One region of the Arthrobacter sp. MOO21 genome, then DNA from elsewhere that is predicted to be linked to it. Evidence: predicted binding sites of a transcription regulator. Region 1 holds the regulator's gene; each other region holds the start of a gene.

Region 1 (9,307 bases):
GCTGCAGCGCCTGGACAGCTTTGGCCATGGCGAGGTAGGTCTTGCCCGTTCCGGCAGGGCCGATGCCGAAGATGACCGTGTTGGCATCGATGGAGTCGACATAGTTTTTTTGGTTCAGCGTTTTGGGACGGATGGTCCTGCCACGGCTGGAGAGGATGTCGTGGGTCAGCACGTCCACCGGGTTCTGCAGGGACTGGGTGCGCAGGAGCGCTGCGAGCTGCTGCAGGACAGCCGGGGTGATGACCGTGCCGCGGGCCACCAGCCCGCGGACTTCCTGGAGGAGCCGCATGATCCGGGGAACATCACTGCTGGGGCCGCTGATGGAAAGCTCGTTGCCGCGCGCATGGAAGTTGACGTCCGGAAACTGCTCCTCGATGAACCTCAAGGCCTCATCATGGCTGCCGAGGGATTGAACCATCTGGTCTGAGTTCTCGAAAAGGACAACTTCAGTGCGGATGCCGGGAAGGGAATGGGGAAATTCCCCCGGGCTGCCTTCGCCCGTGTTGAGCCGCCGCCTGCCGTTTGCTGATTCAGTCATGGTGCTGGCCCGCAGGCCCGTGGTCCCCTCGAAGTTCGGCATATGTTTTCGTTTGCTTCGCCGGCGGCCGCTGCACGGCGCCAAGTTCAGCGATCCATTTATCTTACGTCAGCAAGCACCGGGGGCGGATGACGCGCCGGTGTTGAAGTGCGGGAGCCCCGCGGCTCCCCGGCGGCGGACACGGACCGTCCGCTTGGCATGAGGGACGGTTTGTATCAACTTCATATCGGGCTCATATCGTTACCGTTGCAGTTGGGCGGGTACAGCCTAATCACCGCGCGGGCGCACCGGCGGCTGTGCCATGCTGGAAATCCAGCGTCTGCTGGGACACCAGGCCGTCAGGGGATCGGCCCGCCACGCCACGAAAGGACAAGGGCAAGGAAGTGCCGGAAACCTCTGCGCCCTCATGGGCTGGACGAATGGCGGGCCGGGTGCGCCCCGCCGTCCTGGCAGGAGTCCTCGTCCTCGTTCCGGTGCTGTCGGGCTGCACGGCCGAAGGGGGCCCGACGCCCTCCCGCTCGCTCGCCTCAGTGCCCGCCACGGGCGGCACCATGCCGGATGGTCCCGCCACCAGCGCGCCGCTGGAGACCACGCAGTCTTCGAACAAGGCCCCGGTGTACTGGATTGGCCGCAGCGGGGGCAACATCTTCCTGTACCGCGAGTTCCGGGACGTTCCGGAGCAGGAGAACCCGGTAACGCGTGCCCTGCGGGCCATGATGTCGGACAAGCCCCTTGACCCGGATTTCTTCACGCCGTGGCAGAACCCCGGCAAGCTCGCCACGTCGATCTCGGGCAAGGATGTCATCACCGTTGACGTCTCCGCGGACGCCTTCAATAGCAACCTCGACGCCGACATGGCCGCCCGCGCCATCCAGCAGCTGATCTATACGGCCACTGCGGCCGCCGCGAGTTCGGGGCTGATCGATACCGGACAGCAGATCCGCGTCCGGATCCTGGTGGACGGACACACGGACTATGTGGCATTCGGGCATGTGCAGCTGGGTGCCCTGATGACCCGCGCCGCCGGACTGGTGGCGCCGGTGTGGATCATCGATCCCCAGGAGGACGCGGAGGTACCCGGAGGCAGCATCAAGATCACCGGACGCAGCACCTCCCCCGGCAGCAAGCTGCACTGGCAGATCCTGCAAGCGGCGGACGGCGGCAGCAAGACACCTTTCCTGACCGGCGAGACCACCGCCGCAGCGGAGCAGGGGCAGGCGGGCGCCTTCACTCTCGCCCTCACCCTGCCTCCCGGCGATTACGAACTGCGGGTGGGGCAGGCCGGTTCCGGCGGCGAGCCGGACCGGAACGAGGACACGCGCACCTTTACGGTTCGCTAGCAGCCCACAGGCCCAGGACGTCGCTGGCAAGCACGACGGCGGCCGGGCCGGCCGTTGACGAGCGCAGGACATGGTGCCCCAGCAGGGCGGTAACGGCGCCCGCGCTGCAGAGCTTCGTTACTTCACGTGGGCTGATGCCGCCCTCGGGACCAACGATCAGCAAAACCTCCCGTGGGCCCTCGCTGCCGCGGCCAGGCCATGCTTCGAGGACGGAGCGCAGCGGCCGCACGGCGTCCTCGTGCAGGATCACCGCAAGGTCCGCCGCTTCTACGGCCGCGCGCAGCCCGGCGGACTCGACGGCGGGCCGGACATCCGGGATCCACGCCCGCCGCGCCTGCTTTGCCGCCGCGGCTACGGAGGACTGCCACTTGGCGTGGGCGCGGGCTGCCCGGTCGCCTTTCCACCGCACGATGGACCGTTCGGACTGCCACGGTATGACGGCATCAATGCCCAGTTCGGTGGCCGTTTCGATGGCCAGTTCATCCCGGTCACCCTTCGCCAGGGCCTGGACCAGCACCAGTCGGATGTCCGGGCGGGGTTCTGCCGCCACGGTTACGCACTCCACCTCAAGGCCGGAGGGCGCGGCCGAAACGACCTTCCCCGTCATGCGGGTGCCGGCGCCGTCGACAATGTCCACGGCCTCACCCGGTGAAAGCCGTTTGACGGTGACCGCGTGCCGCGCCTCCGGCCCTTCGAGGACGAACAGTCCACCGGGGACCAAGCCGTCCAGGGCGCCTGCGGCGGTGAAGAAGACGGGGTTGCTCACCGTTACAGGTTACCGAGCCGGTCCCGAAGCTTGGCGAACATGCCGCCACTGGCAGCGAGCTTGCCCTCGGTGATCTGTTCACCGCGCAGCTTGGCAAGCTGCCGCAGGAGGTCCTCCTGCTGGGAATCCAGTTTGGCCGGGGTGTCCACCTGGAGGTGGACCTTCAGGTCGCCGCGGCCGTACCCGCGCAGGTGGGTGACCCCAAGGCCGCGCAGGGTGATGATCTCCCCCGACTGGGTCCCGGGCTTGACGTCGATCTCCTGGGTGCCGTCGAACGTTTCCAGGCTGACGTCCGTGCCCAGGGCCGCGGCCGTCATGGGGATATGCAAGGTGGCGTGCAGGTCGTCGCCTTCCCTGACGTAGGTGGCGTCGTTATTGACGCGGATTTCCACGTAGAGGTCACCGGCGGGACCGCCGGCAGGGCCCGCTTCACCCTGCCCGGCGAGCTGGATGCGGGTTCCGGTGGCCACGCCGGCGGGAACCTTGATGGTCAGCGAACGGCGGCTGCGGATGCGGCCCTGGCCGCTGCATTCGTTGCACGGGTCCTTGATGACCGTGCCGAATCCTTCGCAGGTACCGCAGGGCGCTGCCGTCATGACCTGGCCCAGGATGGAGCGGACTGCCCGCTGCACCTGGCCACTGCCGCCGCAGATGTCGCAGCGCTCCGGCTGAGTTCCGGGGCGGCAGCAGGATCCGTCGCAGGTGGGACAGACAACCGCGGTATCCACTTCAAGCTTCTTGTTGACGCCGAACACCGCGTCCCGCAGGTCGATGCGGACACTGATCAGGGCGTCCTGGCCGCGGCGTACACGGGATGCCGGGCCGGACGTGCCGCCGGCACCGAAGAAGGTGTCGAAGATATCCTGGAAGGCAAAGCCCTGGCCCGCGTAGCCGGCTCCGCCGAATCCATTGTCCGTCCCGTTCTCGTTGCCCGTGGTGTCGTAGACACGGCGCTTCTGGGGGTCGGAGAGGACCTCATAGGCGTGAGTTACTGCCTTAAAGCGCTCCGCAGCGTCCGCACCGGGGTTTACGTCCGGGTGAAGGGTGCGGGCCAGCTTGCGGTAGGCCTTCTTGATCTCTTCTCCCGTCGCCTCCGGCGAGACTCCTAGGACGTCATAGTGGCTGCTCAAAGTTCGTATCTCTTCCTTGTTGTACTGCATGTACTGGGGCTGCCCGGCCTTAGCCGGCCACCGCAACAACCAGCGGCCGACATGACGGGGTCAGGGCCCCAGAATCCTGGAAAGGTAACGCGCCACGGCCCTCACCGCGGCCATGGTGGTGGGATAGTCCATCCTTGTGGGGCCGAGGATCCCTACTTTTGCGGCACTGTCCGGCCCGTAGCCGGTGGCCACAACGGAGGCCTCGGCGAGCCCGTCATACGGGTTTTCCCTCCCGATGCTGACGGCCACACCACGGTGGTCCTGGGCCATCTCGCTCAGCAGCCGCAGCATCACCACCTGCTCCTCCAGCGCCTCAAGCACCGGGCCGATGCTGAGCGGGAAGTCCACGTTGGACCTGGCGAGGTTGGCGGTCCCGGCCATCACCATCCGGTCCTCCCGGCTGCTTTGCGCCAACGCCTCAAGGCCATGGGCCAGCGCGTGGGCCGCCTGCCGCTGGGACGGGGCGGCAGCGGCGACGACGGCGGGAAGCGCCTGGCTGAGCTGGCTCAGCGGTGTGCCGGCCAGGGCCCCGAGGAAACGCGTGCGCAGGGCCGCCAGCACGTCGTCGCCAAGGTCCTGTCCGACGTCGATGACCCGTTGCTCCACTTTGCCGCTGTTGGCGATCAGGACCACGAGGACCTTGCGCGGGGCAAGCAGGACGAATTCGATGTGGCGGACCAGGGCCCTGCTCAGGTGGGGGTACTGGACTACGGCCACCTGGTTGGTGAGCTGTGCAAGCAGACGGACGGTGCGGTCCAGCACGTCGTCGAGGTCGTCAGACCCCTCAAGCAGTGACTGGATGGCGCGGCGCTCCGCGGCGGAGAGTGGCTTGACCGCCGAAATCTGGTCCACGAACAGCCGGTAGCCCTTGTCGGTGGGGATGCGGCCGGCGCTGGTATGCGGCGCCGTAATCAGGCCCTCATCCTCCAGGGCCGCCATGTCGTTGCGGATGGTGGCGCTGGAGACCCCAAGATGATGCCGCTCCACCAGGGCCTTGGAACCGACCGGCTCGCGGGAGTGGACGTAATCCTCCACGATGGCCCGCAGTACTTCCAGTTTGCGTGGCTCGCTCACTCTCCACCTCCATCCATGGTCCGGGGCCTCCGCCCCGCCTGCATGCTGCCACCAACAAGGGTTTAGCACTCGACATGCCTCAGTGCTAACAGTCTATTATGCCGCCGCGCGTTGTTAGCATTGGTACCGCTCCGGGCGAAATTCCGGTGCTCACTACCTAGCGCTAGGCGGATCACATCCATGGATTACCAGAACTGGGCCCCCCGGGACATGTCCGCGCCGGTCCGCGCGGAGCTGCCCGAAGTTCCTGTTGAACGCGGGATGGTGCTCGAGGACGTCCAGTCGGGCTGGGTGGGTGCCGTGACCCGCGTGGAGAAGTCTGGCGGCATGCACGTGGTGGCGTTGGAGGACCGGCGCGGCAAGTCCCGTTCCTTCCGGCTGGGCTTCGGGTTCCTCCTGGACGGCCAGGCCATCCGGCTGATGCCTCCGGCGCCGCGGGCCGCTGCGGGCGTGCCCGCAGGCAGGACGGCATCGGGATCGGTGCGGGTCGAAGGCCAGCGTGCCCAGGTGGCCAAGGCGAGCCGGATCTGGGTGGAGGGCAAACACGACGCCGAACTTGTGGAGAAAGTCTGGGGCGACGACCTCCGCGTGGAGGGCATCGTCGTCGAGCCCCTGCACGGCATCGACGACCTTGCCGCGGCGGTGGCCGACTTCCGCCCCGGGCCGGCCAGGCGCCTCGGCGTCCTGGTGGACCACCTGGTGCCCAATTCGAAGGAATCCCGCATCGCGGACGCAGTGATGGCCTCGCCCGGCGCCGCCGGGAACGTGCTGATTGTCGGCCACCCCTACGTCGATGTCTGGCAGGCGATCCGGCCGGCCGTCCTGGGGATCGACCGATGGCCCGCCGTCCCCCGCGGCCAGGACTGGAAGACCGGCATCCTGAAAGCCTTTGGCTGGCCCCATGCAACCAAGGAGGACGTCGGGCTCGGATGGCAGAAGCTGTTGGGCGCCGTCCGTACCTACGCAGACCTGGAGCCCTCGCTGCTCGGCAGGGTGGAGGAAGTGATCGACTTCCTCACCGTGCCCTGAAGGCCGGACGCCGCCCCAAGAGACAGTATTCTTGGTAGTAGTCAGCAAAACTTGCACCCCCGAAGGAAACAGACTGTGGCAGAAAACGCACGTGATCACAGGGACGGCCAGGGCCGTTCCGAGTACCATGGCGTGCCGGCCAACGCCCTGCCGCTCACGGCCAGTGAAGACCGCCAGTGGGCAACCCTGGCACACTTTGGCGGCATCCTGGGATGTGTTCCCGCACTGCTGATCTACCTGATCTTCCGGGACCGCGGCCCCTTCACCGCGCAGGAATCCAAAGAGGCCCTGAACTTCAGCCTGCCGCCCACCATCGCCGCGGTACTGGCCAACATCCTGGTGTTCGTTCCCGTGGTCGGCAACATCTTCGCCGTGATCGCCACGCTGATCTGGGTCGCCCTCACCTGCTTCTCGGTAGCGGCCGGCATCCATGTGAACCGCGGCCAGCCGCACCGCTACCCCTACAACCTGCGCTGGATCAAATGACCTCAAAAGACTTTGGGGCCCACACCCGCAGGGTTCCCTGACCGAGCTTGCGAGGTTAGGGGGCGGGTGGGGATTAGTCCGGCAGGATGCGCCGCACTACCGCGTCCGCGAGGAGCCTGCCCTTCAGTGTGAGGACCAGGCGGCCGCGGAACGCGGCAGCGGGTTCCACCAGTCCGTCGGCGATGAGGCCGGCCACCTCGTGCCGCCCCGCTGCGCTGAGCGCGGAGACCTCGAGTCCGGACTGCAGGCGCGCCTCAAGCATCACCCGTTCCAGCCGCCGGGTTTCCGGATCCAGGGTCTCCCTGCCGGCGGCCGGCGACAGCCCTTGGGACAGGCGGTTGGCGTAGGCGGAGGGGTGCTTGACGTTCCACCAGCGGACCCCGCCCACATGGGAATGCGCACCGGGGCCGATCCCCCACCAGTCGTCTCCCCGCCAGTAGGCGAGATTGTGGCGGCACGCCTGCTCCGGTGTGCGTGCCCAGTTGCTGACCTCGTACCAGCCCAGGCCGGCCTCGGCGATCAGCTGGTCGGCGAGCTCATACTTGTCGGCGTGGTCGTCGTCGTCAATGCCCGGGACCTCGCCCCGGCGCATCTGCGCCGCCAGCTTGGTGCCGTCTTCAACGATCAGCGCATAAGCGCTGATGTGGTCCGGCTGGTACGACAAAGCGGTTTCAAGCGAGCACCGCCAGTCAGCCAGGGACTCCCCCGGTGTCCCATAAATGAGGTCCAGGCTGACGGCGAGGCCCGCATCGCGTGCCCACTGGACCACCTGCGGCACCCGGCTTGGGGTGTGGGTCCGGTCCAGTACCTTGAGCACATGCGGGACTGCGGACTGCATGCCGAATGACACACGGGTGAAGCCCGCGTCCTTGAGGACGCCGAGGGATTCCGGCGTGACCGAATCAGGGTTGGCCTCGGTGGTGACCTCCGCCCCATCCTCGATGCCCCATTGGTCAATGGCGGACCGCAGGATCAGAGCGAGGTCGTCAGCAGGCAGCAGGGTGGGAGTGCCGCCGCCGAAGAACACCGTGCTGAGCTTCCGTTCCGGCACGCCTGAGGCCACGAGCACCTTGCCGGCCAGCTGCACCTCGGAAACAGCCGTCCGGGCATAGGCATCCTGGGAGGCGCCGCCGCCAAGCTCTGTAGCGGTGTAGGTATTGAAGTCGCAGTATCCGCAGCGGACAGCGCAGAACGGGATGTGGACATAGAGCCCGAACGCACGGTCCCCCGCACCGTCCGCTGCCTGCGGGGGCAGGATACCGTCCGGCGGGGCGGGGTCGCCGAGGGGCAGGGTGCTAGGCATCGCAGGGGCCTCCGGTGCATCCGGACGCGGTGTTCACTACTTCTTGGCCTTGTCCTTGGACTCGTCAGTGGTCAGGGCGGCGATGAAGGCTTCCTGGGGAACCTCCACCCGGCCCACCATCTTCATACGCTTCTTGCCTTCTTTTTGCTTCTCCAGCAGCTTCCGCTTACGGGAGATGTCACCGCCGTAGCACTTGGCCAGCACGTCCTTGCGGATGGCGCGGATGCTTTCGCGGGCGATGATCCGTGAGCCGATGGCGGCCTGGATGGGCACCTCGAACTGCTGGCGCGGAATGAGTTCGCGCAGCTTGCTGGTCATCATCACGCCGTAGGCGTACGCCTTGTCCTTGTGGGTGATGGCGCTGAAGGCGTCCACCTGTTCGCCTTGGAGCAGGATGTCCACCTTGACCAGGTCGGCCACCTGTTCGCCGTCGGCTTTCCAGTCCAGCGAGGCGTAGCCGCGCGTCTTGGACTTGAGGAGGTCGAAGAAATCGAAGACGATTTCCGCCAGCGGGATCCAGTAGCGCAGCTCCACCCGGTCCTCCGAAAGGTAGTCCATGCCCTTCATTTGGCCGCGGCGGCCCTGGCACAGCTCCATGATGGCGCCCACGAACTCATTGGGCGCCAGGATGGTGGCGGACACCATGGGTTCGCGGACTTCCTTGATCTTCCCGGCGGGGAATTCGCTCGGGTTGGTGACGGTCAGGACGCTCTTGTCCTCGAGGGTCACCTCATAGACCACGTTGGGGGCCGTGGAAATCAGGTCCAGGTTGAACTCGCGCTCCAGGCGTTCCCGGACGATCTCCAGGTGCAGCAGGCCCAGGAAGCCGACGCGGAAGCCAAAGCCCAGCGCGGCGGACGTCTCGGGCTCGTAGACCAGGGCGGCGTCGTTGAGCTTGAGCTTGTCCAGGGCGTCCCGCAGGACCGGGTAGTCCGTACCGTCCAGGGGGTAGAGGCCGGAGAACACCATCGGCTTGGGGTCCGCGTAGCCGCCCAGGGATTCCGACGCCGGCTTGGCCAGGTTCGTGACCGTGTCACCGACCTTGGACTGGCGCACGTCCTTCACACCCGTGATCAGGTAGCCCACCTCGCCGACGCCGAGCCCCTTGGACGGGGTGGGTTCCGGTGAGCTGACGCCGATCTCCAGGAGTTCGTGGGACGCCTTGGTGGACATCATCTGGATGCGTTCGCGGGGGTGCAGCATGCCGTCCACCACCCGCACGTAGGTCACCACGCCGCGGTAGGTGTCATAGACGGAGTCGAAGATCATGGCGCGGGCGGGTGCGTCAGCATCGCCGACCGGCGCGGGCAGGTCCGTGACGATCTTGTCCAGCAGGGCCTCAACCCCGACGCCGGTCTTGCCGGATACCAGGAGGACGTCCTCGGGGTTGCCGCCGATCAGGTTGGCAAGTTCCGCGGCGTACTTTTCCGGCTGCGCGGCAGGAAGGTCGATCTTGTTCAGCACCGGAATGATGGTGAGATCGTTTTCCATGGCGAGGTAGAGGTTGGCGAGAGTCTGGGCTTCGATGCCCTGGGCAGCATCCACCAGCAGGACCGCTCCCTCGCAGGCCGCCAGGGACCTGGACACTTCGTAGGTGAAGTCCACGTGGCC
Region 2 (10,290 bases), 770 kb from region 1:
CAGGCTCAGGCCCAGTTCCGGGGAGACAACCTGCGCACCGGTGAGGGTGGCGATGTCCTGCAGCATGGCCTTGCGGCGGTCACCGAAGCCGGGGGCCTTGACGGCAACAACGTTCAGGGTGCCGCGGATGCGGTTGACGATGAGCGTGGACAGCGCCTCGCCCTCGACATCCTCGGCGATGATGAACAGCGGCTTGGAGGCCTGCAGCGCCTTTTCGAGCAGCGGCAGGAATTCCTGGATGGAGGAGATCTTGCCCTGGTTGATCAGGATGAGGGCGTCCTCGAGGACTGCTTCCTGGCGCTCCGCGTCGGTGACGAAGTACGGGGAAAGGTAGCCCTTGTCGAACTGCATGCCCTCGGTGAGGACCAGCTCGGTCTGGGTGGTGGAGGACTCCTCGATGGTGATGACACCATCCTTGCCCACCTTGCCGAAAGCCTCGGCGAGGAGCTCGCCGATTTCGTCGCTCTGGGCGGAGATGGCGGCAACGTTTGCCACCTGGGTGCCCTCGACGGGGCGCGCGTTCTCCAGCAGGCGGGCGGCGACGGCCTCAACCGCAACCTCGATGCCGCGCTTGATCTGGCCGGGGGCAGCGCCGGCTGCCACGTTGCGCAGGCCTTCCTTGACCAGGGCCTGGGCCAGGACGGTGGCGGTGGTGGTGCCGTCACCGGCAACATCGTTGGTCTTGGTGGCTACTTCCTTGGCCAGCTGCGCGCCAAGGTTCTCGTAGGGGTCGTCAAGTTCCACTTCGCGGGCGATGGTGACGCCGTCGTTCGTGATGGTGGGAGCGCCCCACTTCTTGTCCAGGACGACGTTGCGGCCGCGGGGGCCGAGCGTCACCTTGACGGTGTTGGCGAGCTTATCGATGCCGGCCTCGAGGGACCGGCGGGCAGCGTCGTTAAACGCAAGCTGCTTTGCCATGGTTTTGTCCTTTCAAAGACAGAAACCCCGCACCGCCGGCCAGCATAAGCGTGGCCGGCAGCACGGGGATCCGAAAGAGTTACTTGACGACGATCGCCAGGACGTCGCGGGCGGACAGCACGAGGTATTCGGTGCCGCCCGTCTTGACTTCGGTTCCGCCGTACTTGGAGTAGATAACGACGTCGCCAACGGCTACGTCGACCGGAACGCGGTTGCCATCTTCGAAGCGGCCGGGGCCTACTGCAACAACTTCGCCTTCCTGCGGCTTCTCCTGGGCGGAGTCCGGGATAACCAGGCCGGAAGCCGTGGTCTGCTCGGCTTCGAGCGGGCGGACAACAATACGATCCTCAAGAGGCTTAATAGAGACCGACACTCGGACCTCTCCTTTTCGTCAGCAAATTCGTGGACTGGAAAGCTTTCCGCCGTAGCTGGCAAACCGTCGTCGCGGTGCCGGCAGCAGCCTGGCTGGCAGCTCTTCATGTGTTAGCACCCTCCTAGGGAGAGTGCTAATGAAGACTCTATGTAAGGGTTAGCACTCGGTCAAGGCGAGTGCCAACGTTTCGTCGTAGGCGTACGGCTCCGGGAACGTACGACGGCGGCCAGGCCGGCCTTAGGGGCCGGCACCCCTAGCGGCCCAGGTCGTCGAAGCCGACGTCCTCGCCGCCGTCGGCCCCGCCGTCGCCCTGGCTGCGCCCCCGGACGAGCAACCAGCCGGCCGCTGCTGCGGCGAGCACCGCGGTGACGAGGAAGAAGATGCTCCCTGTGCGCGCGCCGTCGTACAGCCCGCGGATGTCCCGGGCCTCCTGGGTGTCGTCGGAGATGTTGTTGCCGCCCACCGAATAGACGGTGGCGTTGAAGGTATCCAGGAGCAAGATGATCACCAGCAAGGCGATGCAGACCACGGCCACCACGGACGCGGCGATCAGCACGGGGCGGGCGAACCTCGCGACCCCCTGGGTCCTGGGCCGCTGTTCGCCGGACGGCCCGGAGGCTGCGCTCTCTTCCATGCTGTCAACACTATCGGCATCCCGGTACGTGCTCCTCCACTAGGCTGGAACCCATGGCTCACGCTCCCCAGGACCAGGTTGGACAGGACCAGATTGCACCGCTGTTGACCCCCGAAGGATGGGACCTGCTGGCGTCCCTGGGGCCCTACCGGGACGAGGATTCCTTTGCGCTCAATGCGGCCCTGCGGAAGGCCGGGCACCCGGCCGGGCTGGTGTCCGCGGTCCTGACGCAATCGCGGCTTCGGACCAAGGCGGAGGCGAAGTTCGGCGAGTTCGCCCGCCGGATGCTCTTCACCCAGGCCGGCCTGGAGCAGGCTACGCGGCTGAACGTGGCCGCGCACCACGCAAAGCGGTTCGCCGGCGCCGGGATCAGCCACGTAGCGGACCTGGGCTGCGGCCTCGGCGCCGACTCGCTGGCCCTGGCCGCCCTGGACGTGGCCGTCACCGCCGTCGAGATGGACGAAACAACCGCGGCGTGCGCCACCGTGAACCTCATTCCGTTCCCCAACGCGACGGTGGTCCACGCCGATGCCGCGGCGGTGCCGCTGGACGGCATCGACGGCGTCTGGCTGGACCCCGCACGGCGTGTCACCTCCACCTCCGGCACCAAACGGATCTGGGACCCCGAAGCTTTCTCCCCGCCACTGTCATTCGTGGAATCGCTGGCCGCGCAGGGGAAGGCCGTGGGCGTCAAGATGGGCCCCGGCATGCCGCACGACTCCGTCCCCGGGGGCTGCGAGGCGCAGTGGGTGTCCGTGGCGGGTGACGTTACCGAGGTGACACTGTGGTTCAACGCGGTGCGCAGGCCCGGCGTGCGGCGGGCCGCCCTGGTCCTGGGCCCCCAGGGGCCGGCGGAACTCACCAGCGGTGAGGACTTCGGCGCAGGCCCCCAGGCCCCGGTGGGGCCGGTGGCGGGCTACCTGTATGAGCCTGACGGCGCCGTGATCCGGGCAGGCCTGGTGGCCGACGTCGCGCTGGAACTGGGCGGGCACCTGGTGGATGAGCACATCGCCTACATCTGCGCGCCGGAGCTGCGGGACACGCCGTTCGCCAGGGCCTACAAGGTGCTGGACGTGATGCCGTACAACGTCAAGGCGCTCAAAGCCTGGGTCAAACGGGAGGGCATCACCGTGCTGGACATCAAGAAGCGCGGCACGGCGGTGACGCCGGAGGAACTGCGGAAGCAACTGCTTCCGGGCGGGAAGAACGCCAAAAAGGGCGGCAAAACGGCCACCCTGGTCCTGACCCGCATCGGCGAGGACCGGGTGGCCATCGTGGTGGAACCCGTCTAGCCCCTACTGGGCGCGCATGAACTCCTCGGCCGCCCGCACCTGCTCTGCCGTCGGCCGTACCCCCGTGTACAGGACGAACTGCTCCAGTGCCTGGATGGTGGCCACCTCGGCCCCCGTAATGACCGGCTTGCCCGCGGCACGGGCGGCCTGGATCAGGGGCGTCTCGGCCGGCAGCGCCACCACGTCGAAGACCAGCTTGGCGGCGTCGATCGTTGCGGCCGGGAAGGACGGGGCGTCAGCTTCCGCTCCCCCTGCCATACTCCCTGCCATACCGATGGGGGTGACGTTGATGATCAGGTCCGCCGTCCCGCCGTCGAGCGCTGCACGCCACGTGAAGCCGTACTGGTCCGCGAGCGCACGCCCCGCTGCCTCGTTCCGGGCGATGACGGTGACGTCGGTGAAGCCGCTGTCGCGCAGGGCTGCCACCGTGGCCTTGGCCATCCCACCGGAGCCCTGGACCAGCACGGAGTAGCCGGTGGGGACTGCATTCGTGGCCAGGAGCTGCTCGATGGCGGTGTAGTCGGTGTTGTAGGCCTTGAGATGCCCGTCCGTGTTGACGATGGTGTTGACGGAATCGATGGCCTTGGCCGAAGGATCCATCTCGTCCACCAGGGCGATCACGTCCTCCTTGTACGGCATGGAGATGGCGCAGCCGCGGATGCCCAGGCCCCGCACGCCGGCGATGGCCTGTTCCAGATTGGTGGGTGCGAACGCCTTGTAGATCCAGTTCAGGCCCAGCTGTTCGTACAGGTGGTTGTGGAACCGGGTCCCGTTGTTGCTCGGACGGGCGGAGAGCGAGATGCAGAGGGTCATGTCTTTATTCAGAATGGGCACCCCACCATTAAAGCGGTCCCGCCGGCACCGGTGGTCCCAGGGGGTCAGGCGCAGCCGGTTCCCGCCGGGTAGGGGCCGACGGCGGCGGGCAGCTTCCCGGGCGCGGGCGCCTTTCCTGCCAGCACGGCGGCCAGCGCGTCAAAGGCGGCGTCGCTGCGGCCGTAGAGCGCCAGTTTGACGGGCGCGGTGGAATCCTGCAGCGGCCACGGCGCGTCGAGGGCCACGGCGATGTCCCCGCCCGCAGGTTTCCCGCCATAGCCGATAAGGCTCACCAGCGGGCCGGAACCGACGGTGAGCCCGGCACGGGCGGCGGCGGCCTCGAAGCGTTCCCGGTCCCCCGGTCCCCCGCCGGCCACGCGCACCGAGCCGGGGACCAGCGCCCCCTTGCACGGACCGGCCAGGACGGTGACGGCCGACGCCGACACCCGGGCGGACAGGGCCGCTCCCCCGCCGGCCGGGGTGCCTGCGCCCGGCGTCCCTGCCGCCGGGGCGGTCCGGGCATGCCAGGTCATCAGCGTTGCCACCCGCCGGGCCGCCTCGTCCAGGCGCCCGGCGGGGAGGCTGCCGGATGCCAGGGCCTGGAGAATGGCCGCGTGGGCCTGCTCCACGTCGGCCGGCATTAAGAGCAGGTCGGCGCCCGCGGTAAGGGCCTTCACCGCGGCCGTGCCTGCGGGGTACTGCTTGTCCACCGCGCCCATGTTCAGGGCGTCCGTCACCGCCACGCCCTTGAAGCCCAGGCTGCGCAGGGCCGCGTAGTTTGGTGCGGAGAGCGACGCCGGCACGCCGGGTTCCAGCGCGGGCACGGCGATGTGCCCGGTCATGGCGATGGGCAGTCCGGCGGCGGCCGCCGCCTGGAAGGGTTTCCAGTCCCTTGCCTGGAGCGCGTCGACGCCGGCCGGCTGGACGGGCAGGCTGAGATGGGAATCCGTGGTGACGGAACCGTGCCCGGGAAAATGCTTTACGGTTGGCATCACTCCGGCGGCCAGCATTCCCTGGGAGAACGCCACCCCCTGGGTTGCCGCGGCGGCCGGATCGGCGGACATGGAGCGGGCACCAATGGTGGGATCCTGGGCGCCGATGGTGACGTCCGTGTCCGGCGCGAAGTCCAGGTTGAAACCCAGGGGCACCAGCTCCCCGGCCAGGCCCTTGCCGGCTTCCCGGGTCAGGGCTTCGTTGCCGGCCGCACCGTAGCTCATCGGCGCAGGCCACTCGGTCAGCGGCGCACCGATGCGCGCCACCATGCCGCCTTCCTGGTCCACGGCGATGATCCCGGGCCAGCGGCGGCCGTCGGCGGCCACTGCCTGCAGCAGCCGTTGGTTCAGGGCAGCCATGGCGGCCACGTCCACTTTCCCGTGCGGATCGCGCGGCACGTTGTCGCCCATGATGATGGAGCCGGCCAGGTGCAGGCGCTGGATGAGCGCCGCCTGGGCCTCCACCTGGTTGCCCTTGAAGAACGGGAGCAGGACCTGCCCGGCTTTTTGCTCGGGCGTCATGGCTGCCACGGCAGCGGCGGCTGCGTCCTCGTCCCGCTGCTCGGGGCCCCAGCCCAGGGGCCGGGAACCGGGATCAGGCGACGGGGAGGCGGAAGGTGGTGCCGGCGTCGTGCTTGCCGAAGGGGTGGGCGACGCGCCGCTGGAGGGCGCGGACGACGGCGGGGCGGGACTTGGAGCGGCGGTGCAGGAGGCCAGTGCCAGGGCTGACAGGGCCAGGATAACGGGGAGGGGTGAGGCCGGGCTGTGACGCAGGTACTGGAACGAAGCCATCAATACGATGCTACCCCTGCACTAGACTTGAACCATCCGTTCGCCTGCCGGCTGCAGCCTGTGAGCGGCACCAGCCAGCGGCAAACCGGACAGTTAGGAAGCGTGTGAAGATCGACTTCGCGTCATCGAGGCAGTCAACCCTCGGTGTTGAATGGGAGCTCGCACTGGTGGACGGGAAGACGGGCGAGCTCGCCTCCGTCGCCAACCAGGTGCTCCGCGGCGTCGCCTCCCGCCACCCCGAACTCAACGAAGACGACGAGCATCCGCACATCAAGCAGGAACTGCTGCTCAACACGGTGGAACTGGTCACCGGCATCTGCGACACCGCGGCGGAGGCCAAGGAGGACCTGAGCCGCTCGGTGGCCGCGGTCCGGGAGATCACCGATCCCATGGGTGTGGAGCTGTTCTGCGCCGGCAGCCACCCGTTCAGCCCGCCCCAGCTGCAGCCGGTGACGGACAAGGCGCGGTACGCCAAGCTCATCGACCGGACCCAGTGGTGGGGCCGGCAGATGGTGATCTACGGCGTGCACGTGCACGTGGGCCTCGACAGCCGGGACAAGGCCCTCCCGGTGCTGGACGGCCTGGTCAACTACTTCCCGCACTTCCAGGCGCTCTCCGCGTCCAGCCCGTTCTGGGGCGGAGAGGACACCGGCTACGCGTCCCAGCGGGCCCTGATGTTCCAGCAGCTGCCCACCGCCGGCCTGCCCTTCCAGTTCAAGTCCTGGGAGGAATACGAGTCCTACGTCCAGGACATGTTCACCACCGGCGTGATCGACACGATCTCCGAGATCCGGTGGGACATCCGGCCCGTGCCCGCGCTGGGCACCATCGAGATGCGCATCTGCGACGGGCTGGCCACCCTGGAGGAAGTGGGCGCCATCGCCGCGCTCACCCAGTGCCTGGTGGACGAGTTCTCCACCATCCTGGACAACGGCGGCACCATCCCCACCATGCCGCCGTGGCATGTGCAGGAGAACAAGTGGCGCGCGGCCCGGTATGGCATGGATGCCATCATCATCCTGGATGCGGCGGGCAAGGAGCAGCTGGTCACCGACCACCTCCTGGAAACGCTGAACCGGCTGGAGCCGGTGGCGGCCAAGCTCCGCTGCCCGGACGAGCTTGCCGACGTCGAGAAGATCATCCGCCGCGGCGCCGGGTACCAGCGGCAGCGCCGCGTGGCCGCCGAGAACGGCGGGAACCTGCAGGCCGTGGTCCTGGACCTGGTCAAGCAGATGCGCAACGGCCCCACCGCCTGACTTGCTCTATCAGATATGGCTCCTAAACCGGTGGTTTAGGAGCCATATCTGATAGAGCCACTGTGTGTTTCGCGGGGATCAGGCTGGCAGCGACACCGACGTGACGGGCATCGACGAGTCCGGGGCGAAGCCGATGCCGCTGGATTCCACGCTGGCCATCACCAGCTGGGCACCGAGGGCCGCCACCATGGCGCCGTTGTCCGTGCACAGGTCCAGCGGAGGAACGTGCAGCCGGATTCCGGCGGAGGCGCAACGCTGCCCCGTCAGTTCCCGCAGGCGTGAGTTGGCTGCCACTCCGCCGCCGAGCAGGACGTCCTTGATTCCGCGCTCCCGGCAGGCCAGGACGGCCTTGGACGAGATCACGTCCACCACGGCTTCCTGGAAAGCAGCGGCGATGTCGGCCACCGGGATCTCCTCACCGCGGGCCTCGAACTGCTCCACGCAGCGCGCCACCGCGGTCTTGAGGCCGCTGAAGGACCAGTCGTAGCGGTGCGGTCCGGGTTCTTCGGCGGTCCCCATGTACTTGGGCTGGGTCAGACCGCGCGGAAAGCGGATGGTCTTCGGGTTGCCGGTGCGGGCCATCCTGTCGATGGCGGGGCCGCCGGGATAGCCGAGCCCCAGGATGCGGGCCACCTTGTCGTAGGCCTCGCCCGCGGCGTCGTCGATGGTGGAGCCCAGGAGCACCACGTCGCTGGTGATGCTGTTGATCTGCAGGATTTCCGTGTGACCGCCGGACACCAGCAGGGCGCCAAGGTTCTCCGGCAGTTCCTGCTTGCGGCCGTCCCCGCGGCCGTCCAGGAGTCCGACGCCGACATGGGCCACCAGGTGGTTAATGGCGTAGAGCGGCTTTCCGGTGGCCACGGCCAAGGCCTTCGCGGCGCAGACGCCCACCATCAGCGCACCCGCCAGGCCGGGGCCGGACGTGACCGCAATGGCATCCACGTCCGCCAGCTTCACGCCCGCCTCGGCAAGCGCCTGTTCGAGGGTGGGGACGAACGCGTCAAGGTGCGCCCGGGAGGCGATCTCGGGAATGACCCCGCCGAAACGCACGTGCTCATCCATCGAGGAGGAGACGGTGTTCGTCAGGAGGGTGGTGCCGCGGACGATGCCCACGCCGGTTTCGTCACAGGATGATTCGATGCCGAGCACCAGGGGCTGGGTGCGGTTCATTGTTTGCCTGCTTCCGTTGTTTCCCCGGTATCAATGGCCCCCGTGTCCGGGGCGTCCGCGAGCTGGAGCCGCATGATCAGGGCGTCCACTCCGTCCCGGTAGTAGCGGCGGCGGACATGGATCTGCTCGAACCCGAACCGCACGTACAGCTTCTGCGCCCGCGGGTTGTCGGCGCGGACCTCGAGGAGGACGTCGGCGGCTCCCCTGCGGCGGGCTTCCGCTATCAGCCGGGTGAGCAGGGTGGTGCCGATGCCGCGGCCCTCGTAGTCAGGCACGACGGCGATGGTCTGGACGTCGGCGATGGGCTCGATGCACATCAGGCCGGCGTAGCCCACGATGCCGCCGCCGGCTTCCGCCACGAGGTAGCGGCGGGTTTCCGGCTGGGAGAGTTCGTCCAGGAACATCTGCAGGGGCCAGGCGTCGATCGGGAAGAGCCGCTGCTCGAGGGCTTCGACGGCGGGGACATCGTCCAGTGTCATGTCCCGGACGGTGACGTCCGCGGGGTGGGTATCGGGTGCCGTGCTCACAGGGCGCGCTTCCGTGGTCCGGGCACCTGGGCGTCGGATTCACGCAGGTACAAGGGCGTGGAGTCCAGCAGGGTGCCCCCGGATGCCAGCCGGGCCAGTGCGAACTGGCCAAGGTACAGGGCGTCGGGCTGCTCCTGTGCGAAGTCCGGATCGGCTTTAAGGGCGTCGGCGTAAAGGCCTGCACCCGCGCCGAACGCGGGCAATTGCGGCAGGTCCGCGGCGAAACCCACGTGCGGCCCGTCTTCCAGCAGGGGCAGCTGGCCGTCGCTGAGGCTGTAGCGGGCCCAGTAGACCTCTTTGCGCCGGGCATCGGTGACCACGAGGAATTCGGGGACTGCTGAGGTGGATTCGGCCACCTCCAAGGCCACCGCGTCCAGGCTCATCAGCCCATGCAGCGGCTTGCCCCACACGAAGGCCAGGGTGCGCGCCGTGGCAATGCCGGAGCGCAGGCCGGTAAACGGTCCGGGGCCAACGCCCACCACCAACGCATCGATATCCTGGCCCGTGACGCCTGCCGAAGCGAGCATTTTGTGGATCCCGGGGGCGAGTACCTCCGCATGGCTGCGGGTGTCCTCGGTGGAGAAACTGGCCACCACGGCCTCGGGGGCGTCATCGGAGACCAGGGCTGCGCTGGCCACCGCCGACGTGTCGATGGCGAGAATCAGCATGGGGCGCTCCTTTCGCGGCCGTCGAGGTCCGGAGCGGCCGTCCACCGGGGGCCGTACCCGCGCATCACGATGGTGCGCGGCTCGTCGGTGTCCTCTGCGTCAAAGTCGAGGTTTCCGGTACCCGCGGCGCCCAGGCCGATGGCGCGGAGGAAGTCGATCTCCAGCCTGCTCTCGCTGAGGTGCTCCACGCGGTCGTGGCCCCATTCCACCACCGTCACGGACGAGTCCATGGTGTTTTCGAGGTCGATGTCATCGATCTCTGCCGCAGAGCCCAGCCGGTAGGCATCCACGTGCACCAGGTCCGGGCCGCCGGGGCGCGGGCCGTCCGGCAGGTTGGGATGGATCCGGACCAGGACGAAGGTGGGCGAAATGACGCCCGGACGGACGCCCAGGCCCTGCCCCAGGCCTTGGGTGAACGTCGTCTTACCCGCGCCGAGCTCGCCGGACAGCACCAGCAGGTCCCCGGCCCGGAGTACCTCCGCCAGGCGTTCGCCGAACGCCTGGGTCTGGTCCGCCGTCGTTGCCGTAAACCTCTTTTCCCAGTTGGCTGCAGCGGGCTGGGCTCCTGCCTGCGGTGCGCTCATGCCGCCCCCGCCCCGCCCTGGAACCCGGCAAGGCCGGCACCGCGCCGGCATGCTCGTCCTCGTTGATGAAGCGCCGCGGAACCCGGGGACTGATCCGCGTCACGATTTCGTAGTTGATGGTCCCGGCCGCGCGGGCCCAGTCATCGGCGGTGGGCCCGCCGTCCGCGCCGTCGCCGAACAGCACCGCCTCGGCACCGGGCAGCCCCTCCCCGGCGTGCTCCGCACCGAGGTCTATCACCATCTGGTCCATGGCGATCCGCCCCACCACCGG
Region 3 (10,290 bases), 360 kb from region 1:
GATGACGGCCACATGGTGTGTGTCTGCGTGGGTATCGATACCCGCGATAACTCTTGTTGGTTCGCTTGCCAAGATGGAATTTGCCCCTCAGTCGCGTCGAATGCTGATTGATCGGGCGCGGGCCAGGTGGGCAGACAAAACGGTAATGGGACTGGTCGTATCAGGCTCCTATGAGGTCATGTCCGCCTGGCTCGACACCCCTTTTAACGGTCCTTGAGCCGGCGGACAGATCGTCGGGAAGACAGTGCCGCCTGGTACGTCAGTTTTTGGCTGGGTCACGCCGGCTCAAGGACTGTTCCAGTATTACCGTTTTTGGCTGCTGTCCTTCGGATTGTACGTGCCCGTTCCGGCCCCTCTAGCCCCTTCGTTCCTCCGGGGCCTGCGGCCCGGGAAGTCTTCTCCGGCGCTCCTTCGTCGCTTATTTCCTCCGAAGATTTCCCGGGTCTTGCCTTGCGGGTAGACGGGCCTGCACGTGCACAGCTCCGCAAGCTTCGCCAGCAGCCAAAAACAACTGTGAGCCTTGCAGTGGTTGGTCTGGGACTAGCTGGCAGTGTTGATGCCGGTCGTTCTGCCTGGTGCGTGACTCGAAAAACAACTTGCCCCTTAGGGTGCGTTTCCCCCGACTTGTCCGCACTGGGTGGAGCGGCCGGCGTTGGCCTGTCCCACGTCGTTGGCTTGATTAGAAGCTTGCCCAACCTTTGCAGGTTGTGGCTCATCACAGTTTTGCCGCGAAGTGACTCTTCCCAGGTTCAATGCCGGCCGTCATGCGGCCGTTCTTGCCCGTTCGAAAGGAAGGAGGGTGGCAGCGTTGACTATCGTTGCTCAGACCCGCCCGTTCGTCATTGGCGTTGACTGTCACGCCCGCACACACACTTACGCCGTCATCGAAGCCAGTACCAAGCGACAAGTCGCGAGCGAGCAGTTCCCGACGACGCCGACGGGGATTTCCCGCGCACTTGCCTGGGCAGCCCGAAGGACAGACGCCGATCTGGCTTGTCTATGGGCGATTGAGGGTGTCGGCACTTATGGGGCACGTCTGGCTAAGGCAATAACCGACGCTGGCTACGATGTCGCCGAAGCTCCACGGATGAACGCCCGGGGTCGCCGGGGGATCGGCAAATCCGACCCGCTGGACGCCGCCGCCATCGGAACCGCTGTCCTGAACTTAGAGGAGTCCCAGCTCCGCACTCCGCGCCGGGATGAAGGAACCCGTGCCGGACTCAGGATCCTGAGCGCATCCCGGGATCAGCTGACCCGGGACCGAACATTGAATGCCAACGCACTCCTCGCCTTACTCCGGACACATGATCTGGGAATCGACGCCCGTAAACCTCTGGTTCCTGCTCAGATCGCGACGATCACCAGATGGCGGGAACGACAGGAACCGATCGAATTATCGATCGCGCGCGAGGAAGCAGTTCGATTGGCCCGCCGCGTTCTCGAAGTGACCACACAGCTGGCTGCGAACCAGAAGCGCATGACAGAGCTGATCCAGCAAAGCCCCGCGGCGCCACTGCTGGAGATGGTGGGCGCCGGGGCTGTCTCAGTGGCTACAGTCCTGACAGCCTGGTCGCATCCGGAAAGGGTTCGCAGCGAAGCTGCCTTCGCCTCACTGGCAGGGGTGAATCCCTTGCCTGCCTCAAGCGGCAACACTGTCCGGCACAGGCTCAACCGGGGCGGTGATAGACGCCTCAACCGAGCCTTGCACACCATAACCATGACCCGGATGGTCCACGACCCCGGAACACGGGAGTACGTCGCCAAACGCACCCAAGAAGGCCGCAGCTACCGCGAAATCCGCAGATCCCTCAAGCGCTACATCGTCCGAATCCTCTACCGCCAACTCAACACCCTTTACGCGGCTGCGGAACCTACCTCATGACGGTTGTGGGTGGGCATTCCCCAGCCCGACCGAGTTGAGGAGCGCACGGGTTTCTCTCGCTGGCAGTCCGAAGGACGTAGCACACTCGGAGGAGCCGGGCATATGGTCATTGCAGTTGCTTTCTCGCGCAGCAAAGGATCGGCATCCGGTCGTGACTAGAGAAGGGGGTAGGGCTATGGGGGAGGAGGAATTGCGTCGTTCCCCGGAGGTCCTGGTTGATCACTTGCAGGATCTTGTCCTGAAAACCGAGGATGTGAAGGAGATGCTGGACGAACTTGCCCAGTTGACTGCCAGGACTCTGAGCGACCCGGCTATTGCCTTTTGCAGCATCATCTTGATTCAGAAGAAGAAGCAGCTGACCATTGCCCGCAGCGATGATAGCGCCGCACTGCTGGACGAAATCCAATACAGGGCAGGCGATGGGCCCTGCCTTTCCGCGATCCGGGAACAGAGAATTGTGCATGTCCCGGACGTGGTGAAGGAGCGCCGGTGGCCAGCTTTCACTGAGGCCGCATATGAAGCGGGAGTACGGTCTTGCTTGTCGGTGCCGCTCGTTCTTGAGGGGGAGGCTAAAGCTGGGTTGAACCTTTACTCCACACGCTCTCGTGGTTTCACTGACGGGGACATCAGCATGGTTGAGTCGTATTCCTACCATGCATCCAAGGCCCTGCGGCTGGCCGTGAAAATCAGCCAGCTCGCTGAGGCCAATGCCAACCTTATGGCGGCATTGGAATCCCGTACCGTTATTGACCTGGCAGCCGGCGCCATCATGGCGCAGAACCGCTGCAACCAGGAGACAGCCATGAAAATCCTTTCCATTGCCTCCAATACGCGGAACATCAAACTCCGTGACATCGCCGCGTCCGTAGTTGAGTCAGTTTCACATGACCCCAGCGTCCGGACGCACTTCGACTCTTAAGAGAACGTCGGTGCGGTGCAGGACGGGTGGTCTGTACTGGGTTCTATTTTCGCCGTAGATCCGGTAGGTTGCCGGGTGCTGTTTTGTCACTTTCGTGGGTTGATGATCGAGGCAACGGAGGCCGCGACGGAGTTGTCGGGTTTCTTCGTTGGTGCTGTATAGGAGCGGAGGACGAGGAGTGATTTCCCGGCGAGTTCCACTGTTTGGTTGGCCTCTATGAGGCCTTGACCGGCCCGTTCTCCTGCAGTGTCGATCAGTGGTTCCCAGGCTTTGGAATAGTCGGTGCCGGGGAGTTTGAAGACGACGGGACTGTCCCCGGAGTTGCAGTAGAGCAGGAAGTGGTGGTCGCGGATGGGCCGGTTGCGGTCGTCGCGGCCTACGGCGTCGCCGTTGTAGAACACGCCCAGCGCGCGTGCGAGGGGGTTGTCCCAGTCTTCGGGGATCATCTCTGAAGCGTCTGTGTTGAGCCACACGATGTCCGGCAGTGGCTGGCCGAGGTTTCGCCGGGTGGGGCGGCCGTTGAAGAACCGGTTGCGGCGGAACGTGGGGTGTTCCCGGCGGAGGGCGCTGACTGCTGCAAGAAACTCGATCAGGGGTTGGTCTGCTTCGTCCCAGTTGATCCAGGACAACGGTGAGTCGTGGCAGTAGGCGTTGTTGTTGCCCTGCTGGCTTCTTCCCTGCTCGTCGCCGTGTACCAACATGGGCACGCCCTGTGAGAGGAAAAGTGTGGCCAGGAAATTGCGTTGCTGCCGGGCGCGCAGGGCCAGGATATCGGGGTCTGTCGTAGGGCCTTCCACGCCGCAGTTCCAGGACCTGTTGGGGGATTCGCCGTCGTTGTTATTTTCCCCGTTGGCTTCGTTGTGTTTTTCGTTATAGGTGACCAGGTCGCGGAGGGTGAAGCCGTCGTGGGCGGTCACAAAGTTGATCGAGGCCACGGGCAGGCGGCCCGAGCTTTCGTAGAGATCGGCCGAACCGGCCAGCCGGGACGCGAATTCGCCGAGGGTGGCCGGCGCCCCGCGCCAGAAGTCGCGGACTGCGTCCCGGTACTTACCGTTCCACTCCGTCCACAGAGGGGGGAAGTTGCCGACCTGGTAGCCGCCGGGTCCGACATCCCATGGTTCGGCGATGAGCTTGACCTGGGAGACCACGGGGTCCTGCTGGACAAGGTCGAAGAAGCTGGAGAGCCGGTCCACTTCGAAGAATTCCCGGGCGAGGGCCGCGGCAAGGTCGAAACGGAAACCATCAACGTGCATTTCCAGCACCCAGTACCGCAGCGAATCCATGAGTAACTGCAGGGCATGCGGGTGGCGGACGTTCAGGGTGTTTCCGGTACCGGTGTAGTCGAGGTAGTGCTGCGGGTCCTGGTCCAGGAGCCGGTAGTACGCCTTGTTGTCGATGCCCTTGAAGGACAGGGTGGGGCCCAGGTTGTTGCCCTCGGCGGTGTGGTTGTAGACAACGTCGAGGATCACCTCGATCCCGGCAGCGTGCAGGGACCGGACCATGGCCTTGAATTCCTGGACCTGCTGCCCTGGGCGGGTGCTTGAGCTGTAATCTTCGTGCGGGGCGAGAAAACCGATGGTGCTGTATCCCCAGTAGTTGTCCAGCCCTTTTTCCTGGAGGACGCTGTCCTGGACGAACTGGTGCACGGGCATGAGTTCGATGGCTGTGGCGCCCAGCTTCTGCAGGTGTTCGATTACGGCGGGGTGGGCGATCCCTGCGTAGGTTCCCCGTTCTTTCTCAGGGACCTCGGGGTGGGTCATGGTCAGGCCCTTGACGTGGGCCTCATAAATCACGGTGTCGTTGTAGGGGGTCTTTGGTGGCCGGTCATGCTGCCAGTCGAAAAAGGGGCTGATGACCACGGAGCGCATCGCATCCGGCGCCGAATCCTGGGCGTTGAAAGACAGAGGATCACCAAAGTTATAGGAGAACATCGACTGGCCCCAGTTGATGGTTCCGCTCATGGCCTTCGCGTACGGGTCCATCAGGAGCTTGTTTACGTTACAGCGCAGGCCCCGGGCCGGGTCGTAGGGGCCGTCCACCCGGTAACCGTACAGCTGCCCGGGCAGGACATGGGGAAGGTAGCAGTGCCAAACGAACCCGTCGACAGCTTCCAGCGGGATCCTTTGCTCGGCCCCGGCATCATCAAACAGGCACAGGTACACCGTCTGGGCGGCTTCACTGAAGAGGGCGAAATTCGTGCCGCTTCCGTCATAGGTGGCACCCAATGGATACGGGCTTCCCCTCCAAACCCCCACGTCCGCCTCCATCTCCGAGAGTGAGACCATCCAACCACACCTGGTCCGTCCGGAAGCCCGTGGCGACATCCACAAATGGCCGGTCCCCCGTCAAGCATGGGGCTTAACAGGTACCGGTGTTGGCGGTATTTTCGTGTTGTCAGCAACCGGTCCGGGCAATGTTCCAGGGCTCCGGGATCGCTGGCCGCGATAGAGCCGAGAGTGGATGCGTTGGGAGTCGCCGGGAGATCCGATGGAGAACGAACGGGCTGGCAGTTCAAGTCCGGAAGCCCTGCGGGGCGCGGAACGGGCAGGTACTGGCCGCAGAAGTGTTCCGTGGCGTGTGGAGGGGCTGGCGGCGAAAGGCAAAGGCGCACCGCCTGATGGCCGCAAACGAAGGTTCACGCCGTGGGTGTGGCTGGCAGTGCTTTATCTGGGGTTCTTTCTGGTGCTCTCTTTTCAGGACGTGGCGTCGGCCCCGGCAGCGGTGCCATATTCCGAGTTCAAGACACAGGTGCAAAACAACAACATTGTGGAGGTTTTCTCCCACGGCGACACCATTGAAGGAAAGCTCCGTAAAGAGCAGGCACTGCCGGGAGCCGACGGGCAAATCTACACGCAGTTCGTGACGGAGCGGCCCACGTTCGCCAGCGATGATCTGCTGAGCGTTTTGGAGGCCAACAAGGTCACGGTGAGGGCAACGCCCCTGGCGCAGGAACGCGGCGTTCTGCTGAACCTCCTGTATTCCGTAGCGCCGGTCGCGTTGTTGGTGCTGTTCTACCTGTGGCTTCTCAGACGCCAGGGCGGCATGCTGGGAATGGGCGGCTTTGGTGGGCTGGCCGGGAAAAAATTCCAGCCAGTGAACCCACAAAATATCCGGGTTACGTTCAAGGACGTGGCCGGGATAGATGAAGTGGAAGCAGAAATTTCAGAAGTAGTGGACTTCCTCAAGGGCCCGGAGAAGTATCAGGCCATCGGTGCCCGGCCACCCAAGGGTGTCCTGCTGAGCGGACCCCCGGGAACCGGGAAGACACTGCTGGCGCGGGCAACTGCCGGAGAGGCCGGGGTGCCCTTCTTTCACGTCAGCTCGTCCGAGTTCATTGAAATGGTTGTGGGAGTAGGCGCCAGCCGGGTGCGTGAACTTTTCCAGGCCGCACGGGAGGCTACGCCCTCAATCATCTTCATCGATGAGATTGACGCCATCGGCCGGAAACGGGGTGGTTCCCTGGCCGTTGGCGGACACGATGAGCGGGAGCAGACCCTGAACCAGATCCTGACGGAAATGGACGGCTTCTCATCCTCCGAGGGAGTCGTTGTCCTGGCCGCCACCAACCGTCCCGATGTACTGGACCCGGCGCTGCTGCGGCCCGGGCGGTTCGACCGGTCCATCACCGTCCACGCTCCCGACCAGGCGGGCCGCCTGCAGATCCTCATAGTGCAGGCCCGTAACGTCAAGCTTGACGTCGGCGTTGATCTGGACCTGCTCGCCCGTGCTACGCCCGGCATGACCGGGGCGGAACTGGCCAACCTGGTCAACGAGGCCGCGCTCCTTGCCGTCAAACGGAAGAACCCGGCGGTGACCGAGCGGGACCTGTTCGACGCATTGGAAAAGGTCCAGCTGGGCACCGTACGGAACGTCGTGATGCCCGCGGACGAACGCCGGCGAACCGCCTACCACGAGTCCGGCCACGCCCTCCTGGGCATGCTCGAAGAAGGGGCCGACCCCGTCCGGAAAATCTCCATCATTCCCCGCGGACGCGCTCTGGGCGTCACCCTTTCAACCCCCGATACAGACCGCTACGGATATGACGAGAACTACCTTCGAGGAAAGATCGTGGGAGCCTTGGGCGGCATGGCAGCAGAACGGCTCGTTTTCGGCGTGGTGACCAGCGGAGCTGAAAGCGACCTGCAAAACAGCACCCACCTGGCCAGGATGATGGTCGGCCGCTGGGGAATGTCCCCAAGGATCGGACCAGTCCAGATCCTGCCCGAAGAAGGCGACCCCCGCTCCCTGGGCATCTCCGAAGGAATGCTGGACATCCTCGCCGAGGAGGTGCGCGCCCTCATCGACCAGTGCTACGAACGTGCCCTGAGACTGCTGGGGGAAAACCGGTGGCGCCTGGAATCACTCGTCGAGCAGCTGCTGGCCAGGGAAACACTGAACGAAGCCGAAATTTACGCGGCCGCAGGACTTCAGCGCCGCACCGACACCGGAAGCCCAAAGCAAGAAGACAACCATGCAAAACCGGCGCTCTGATCACCTTCACAGCACCCAACATGCCCACCGGATTTCCCGGCAGTTACCAAGGTGCTGCAAAAAACCTGGACACAAGAGCGCTTTGTTGGCTGTCTTTGCACCCGAGCGCCACCAGATCCTGACAGGAGGAAGAGAATGAACATCGGAGCACAGCCGGAACCGTCCGGCGAAACGCCCGAAGCCGACGCTTTTGAACAACAGCTTCCCGTCCTACCCGAAGGGCCCGAAGAACCCGTCCCGGCCCCGCTGCCCCCGGAGGCCTCGGAAGCCGACGCCATCGAGCAGCGCAGAGACGTGCTGCCCGGCAGGCCAGGTCCTGCCCGGGCTGCTGACGATGCAGGGCTCAAGGCAGCGGAAGCAGATCTGATCGAACAAGCCGAGGCGCCCCCCGTGGACGACGAGGACGATTACCCGGACTCACGCCAGGAACCGTACTAAAACCTAACCCGCAAAGGACTGTACAGGCCTGAGCCCTGGAACTGTTGGGGTAAACCCGGCACATGGGCGGAGGTCTGGGCCTGGATGGAGTGAGCACAACGCGTGGTGGAAGGCCGGAGGCGGCTGCGACTGGAACGCAATTCCCGGGTGCGGTCACAACGCAGGGGCGTCCAGCCCGCGCAAGGGGAGGATCACATGGAGGAGAGCAATGAATAGCGGGGAAGGAAGGCCCATCGCCTACACGGCACTGACGAAAGGGACGCCGGTCATCTCCCGCTCGGGACGGCGTTTCGGAACAGTGCACCAGGTAGTGGACGACCCGGCGGGAAATATTCTGCACGGAATCGTCGTGGCCACGAAGGAGGGGCGCCGTTTCGTGGGCAGGGATCTCATCCTGAAGATGACCACCACCCAGGTCCAATGCTCCCTCAGCGATGAGGACGTTGATGCTCTGCCCCCCATCCGGCGGCCCCGACGGCGCTTTGCCCTGAGCCTGCCCCGGCGAAGCGCCGGCACCGGCATGTTCCAACAGAAAGGAAACGCACCGGGCCCGCCCCCATGCAGGTAGAAGCAGCTATCACTTGAGCATGGGGCGGGGATCCACTGCTGAATCGGCGCTCCCCCTTGCCTGTTATCCCTTCAAAAAGCCAGCAATGACTCTTGCAAACCTCTACTACCGGTGCTAAAAAATCTATATCAGTGGATATAGATCCGGTCACATGTTGATCCGAGGAGGTATGTCATGTTGATGATGAGTGATCCGTTCCGTCAGTTCGACCGGCTGACGCAGCAGGTACTGGGCACTGCTGCCCGCCCAGCGGCCATGGCCATGGACGCGTGGCGTGAGGACAACCAGTTCGTGGTCGCCGTTGACTTGCCCGGTGTCGACCCTGAATCCATTGACGTAAACGTCGAGCAGAACGTCCTGACCATCCGGGCCGAACGCAAGGAAACGCTCGGAGAAGGGGTGGAACTCATTGCTGCTGAGCGCCCCCGTGGCGTCTTCAGCCGGCAACTGCTCTTGGGCGAAACGCTGGACACAGAAAATGTGAAGGCGGGCTACGACGGCGGTGTCCTCACGGTCCGGATTCCAGTGGCGGAGAAGGCCCAGCCCCGGAAGATCGAAGTGACGGCCGGAACGGGCGGCCAGCAGCAGCAAATTAACGCCTGAAACACCGGGAAGCATGCCGCGCCCCACGGCGGCTTTCGGGCAGGGCTGGCATTTTTCCACCCGTGACGGTCCCCGGTCCCCGCGACCCGGGGACCGTCCCCACCCGCTCCTGGCCCGCATCGGAGTGATGCGCAGCCTGGTGCCGACGCTTCCCACTATGCGGTGCAGCCTGAAACCAGGCGATCGGAGGTGACAGCATGGCCATTCAGTACATGGACGACGGCTTCGCCCCGCATGTGGATCGGGGATTCGCCACAGCAAAGACACGGCTTGAGCCGAGCAGGCTTAGCTTTCACCAGGACGACGAAACCGAAAAGCACGCCCGCGCCATGGTCGAACATATCCTCGCCCTGGAAGCAGAGCGCGTCCCCGCCGTTACAGCCGAACTTTTTGCCGAAGCGGTTGCCGTGGCGAACGCCGTTCGACAAGCCCAGGGAAGAGGACCCGTTACATCGTTCCGTGCCCGCGACTTCTGGGAAGTCCTGAAGGATCTGATCGACAGTGTTCTGGAACAATAGCCACTCACCCTCGACCACCGCACGAAGGGGGAGGTATCGACATGGAAGCAGAACTTGAACAGCTCCGGTCGCTGGCCCGCGTGATCGTGGTCGCCGAAGCCGCCCTCGACGCCGCCTATGCCGCGCTGCGGACTTCTGCCTCAGCACTGCTGGCAAGCGGATCCGGGTCCCTTTCCGAGGTCGGCGAAGCATCAGGACTCCCTGAAGGCGAACTCCTGGACATGCTCACCTCGGACGGCAACAACGTCCTCGAACAAATGTTTCCGGAGGAGGCCTGATCAAAGGACCGGGCAGTTCCCATGAAGGCATCTGATGAAGAACGCGGACACGGCGGAACCTGCAAGGTTGCCAGGTCCCCGGGCAACGCCGGGCACGGCCGGACCAACGCGAAGCTCCAGCGCCCACCGGCGCTGCAGCTCTCAGTTTCAATCCGGCGGTGCCCTGAAGCGCATTCCACACCACAGTGTCTTGCCACCCCAAAACCGGCAGGGCCGGAGGCGGGTGACGTGCCCAGGCAGGGCACATTTGCGGGTCCTGTCCCGCACGAACCCAGGGGCTGGCCCCCAACTGAACCGAACAATCACGATAGAGAGGAGCAGCACAATGAACAACCTCGTCCGGCGTACCGGCGCCGACCTCGCCGAACCCCTTCGCCGCTTTTTCGAAGGAGATCTCGACAACTGGTTGCGCACCGAGGAGTACCGGGAAGACAAAACGCTCGTGATTAAAGCCGAGGTTCCCGGCATTGACCCGAACAAGGACATTGACATCACAGTGATCGGAGACCAACTGCGGATCAATGTCACAAGGGAAGAAAAATCCGAGCAATCGGGCAAGGAAGGCTACCGCTCGGAGTTCCGCTACGGCACGT

Evidence for each region. Region 1 encodes HrcA, which represses chaperone genes, less so after heat shock. Its sites were predicted from a motif close to TTNGCACTCGNNNNNNNCGAGTGCNAA; they were not measured.
Region 2: the regulator HrcA is predicted to act here: its motif matches at 1,448-1,474, upstream of groES (co-chaperone GroES).
Region 3: the regulator HrcA is predicted to act here: its motif matches at 8,390-8,416, upstream of AC2JAJ_RS19350 (Hsp20/alpha crystallin family protein).

Annotation. Positions count from the first base shown of each region.
Region 1 covers NZ_CM170671.2:3,789,418-3,798,724, reverse strand. Annotated here, with positions in the region: gene AC2JAJ_RS17685 (PhoH family protein) at 1-538, opposite strand, end outside; gene AC2JAJ_RS17680 (GerMN domain-containing protein) at 958-1,878, shown strand; gene AC2JAJ_RS17675 (16S rRNA (uracil(1498)-N(3))-methyltransferase) at 1,865-2,644, opposite strand; gene dnaJ (molecular chaperone DnaJ) at 2,647-3,774, opposite strand; gene hrcA (heat-inducible transcriptional repressor HrcA) at 3,865-4,878, opposite strand; gene AC2JAJ_RS17660 (DUF3097 domain-containing protein) at 5,059-5,907, shown strand; gene AC2JAJ_RS17655 (DUF4870 domain-containing protein) at 5,983-6,393, shown strand; gene hemW (radical SAM family heme chaperone HemW) at 6,467-7,696, opposite strand; gene lepA (translation elongation factor 4) at 7,733-9,307, opposite strand, start outside.
Region 2 covers NZ_CM170671.2:3,015,225-3,025,514, reverse strand. Annotated here, with positions in the region: gene groL (chaperonin GroEL) at 1-918, opposite strand, end outside; gene groES (co-chaperone GroES) at 998-1,291, opposite strand; gene AC2JAJ_RS14090 (hypothetical protein) at 1,545-1,925, opposite strand; gene AC2JAJ_RS14085 (THUMP-like domain-containing protein) at 1,979-3,217, shown strand; gene AC2JAJ_RS14080 (shikimate 5-dehydrogenase) at 3,221-4,051, opposite strand; gene AC2JAJ_RS14075 (glycoside hydrolase family 3 N-terminal domain-containing protein) at 4,096-5,544, opposite strand; gene AC2JAJ_RS14070 (glutamate--cysteine ligase) at 5,919-7,070, shown strand; gene tsaD (tRNA (adenosine(37)-N6)-threonylcarbamoyltransferase complex transferase subunit TsaD) at 7,149-8,240, opposite strand; gene rimI (ribosomal protein S18-alanine N-acetyltransferase) at 8,237-8,719, opposite strand; gene tsaB (tRNA (adenosine(37)-N6)-threonylcarbamoyltransferase complex dimerization subunit type 1 TsaB) at 8,764-9,435, opposite strand; gene tsaE (tRNA (adenosine(37)-N6)-threonylcarbamoyltransferase complex ATPase subunit type 1 TsaE) at 9,429-10,019, opposite strand; partial or broken gene alr (alanine racemase) at 10,060-10,290, opposite strand, start outside.
Region 3 covers NZ_CM170671.2:4,151,431-4,161,720, reverse strand. Annotated here, with positions in the region: gene AC2JAJ_RS19385 (IS110 family RNA-guided transposase) at 1-12, opposite strand, end outside; gene AC2JAJ_RS19380 (IS110 family RNA-guided transposase) at 809-1,882, shown strand; gene AC2JAJ_RS19375 (GAF and ANTAR domain-containing protein) at 2,058-2,801, shown strand; gene glgX (glycogen debranching protein GlgX) at 2,888-5,056, opposite strand; gene ftsH (ATP-dependent zinc metalloprotease FtsH) at 5,262-7,292, shown strand; gene AC2JAJ_RS19360 (Rv3202a family protein) at 7,428-7,730, shown strand; gene AC2JAJ_RS19355 (hypothetical protein) at 7,939-8,298, shown strand; gene AC2JAJ_RS19350 (Hsp20/alpha crystallin family protein) at 8,473-8,901, shown strand; gene AC2JAJ_RS19345 (hypothetical protein) at 9,099-9,419, shown strand; gene AC2JAJ_RS19340 (hypothetical protein) at 9,461-9,697, shown strand; gene AC2JAJ_RS19335 (Hsp20/alpha crystallin family protein) at 10,023-10,290, shown strand, end outside.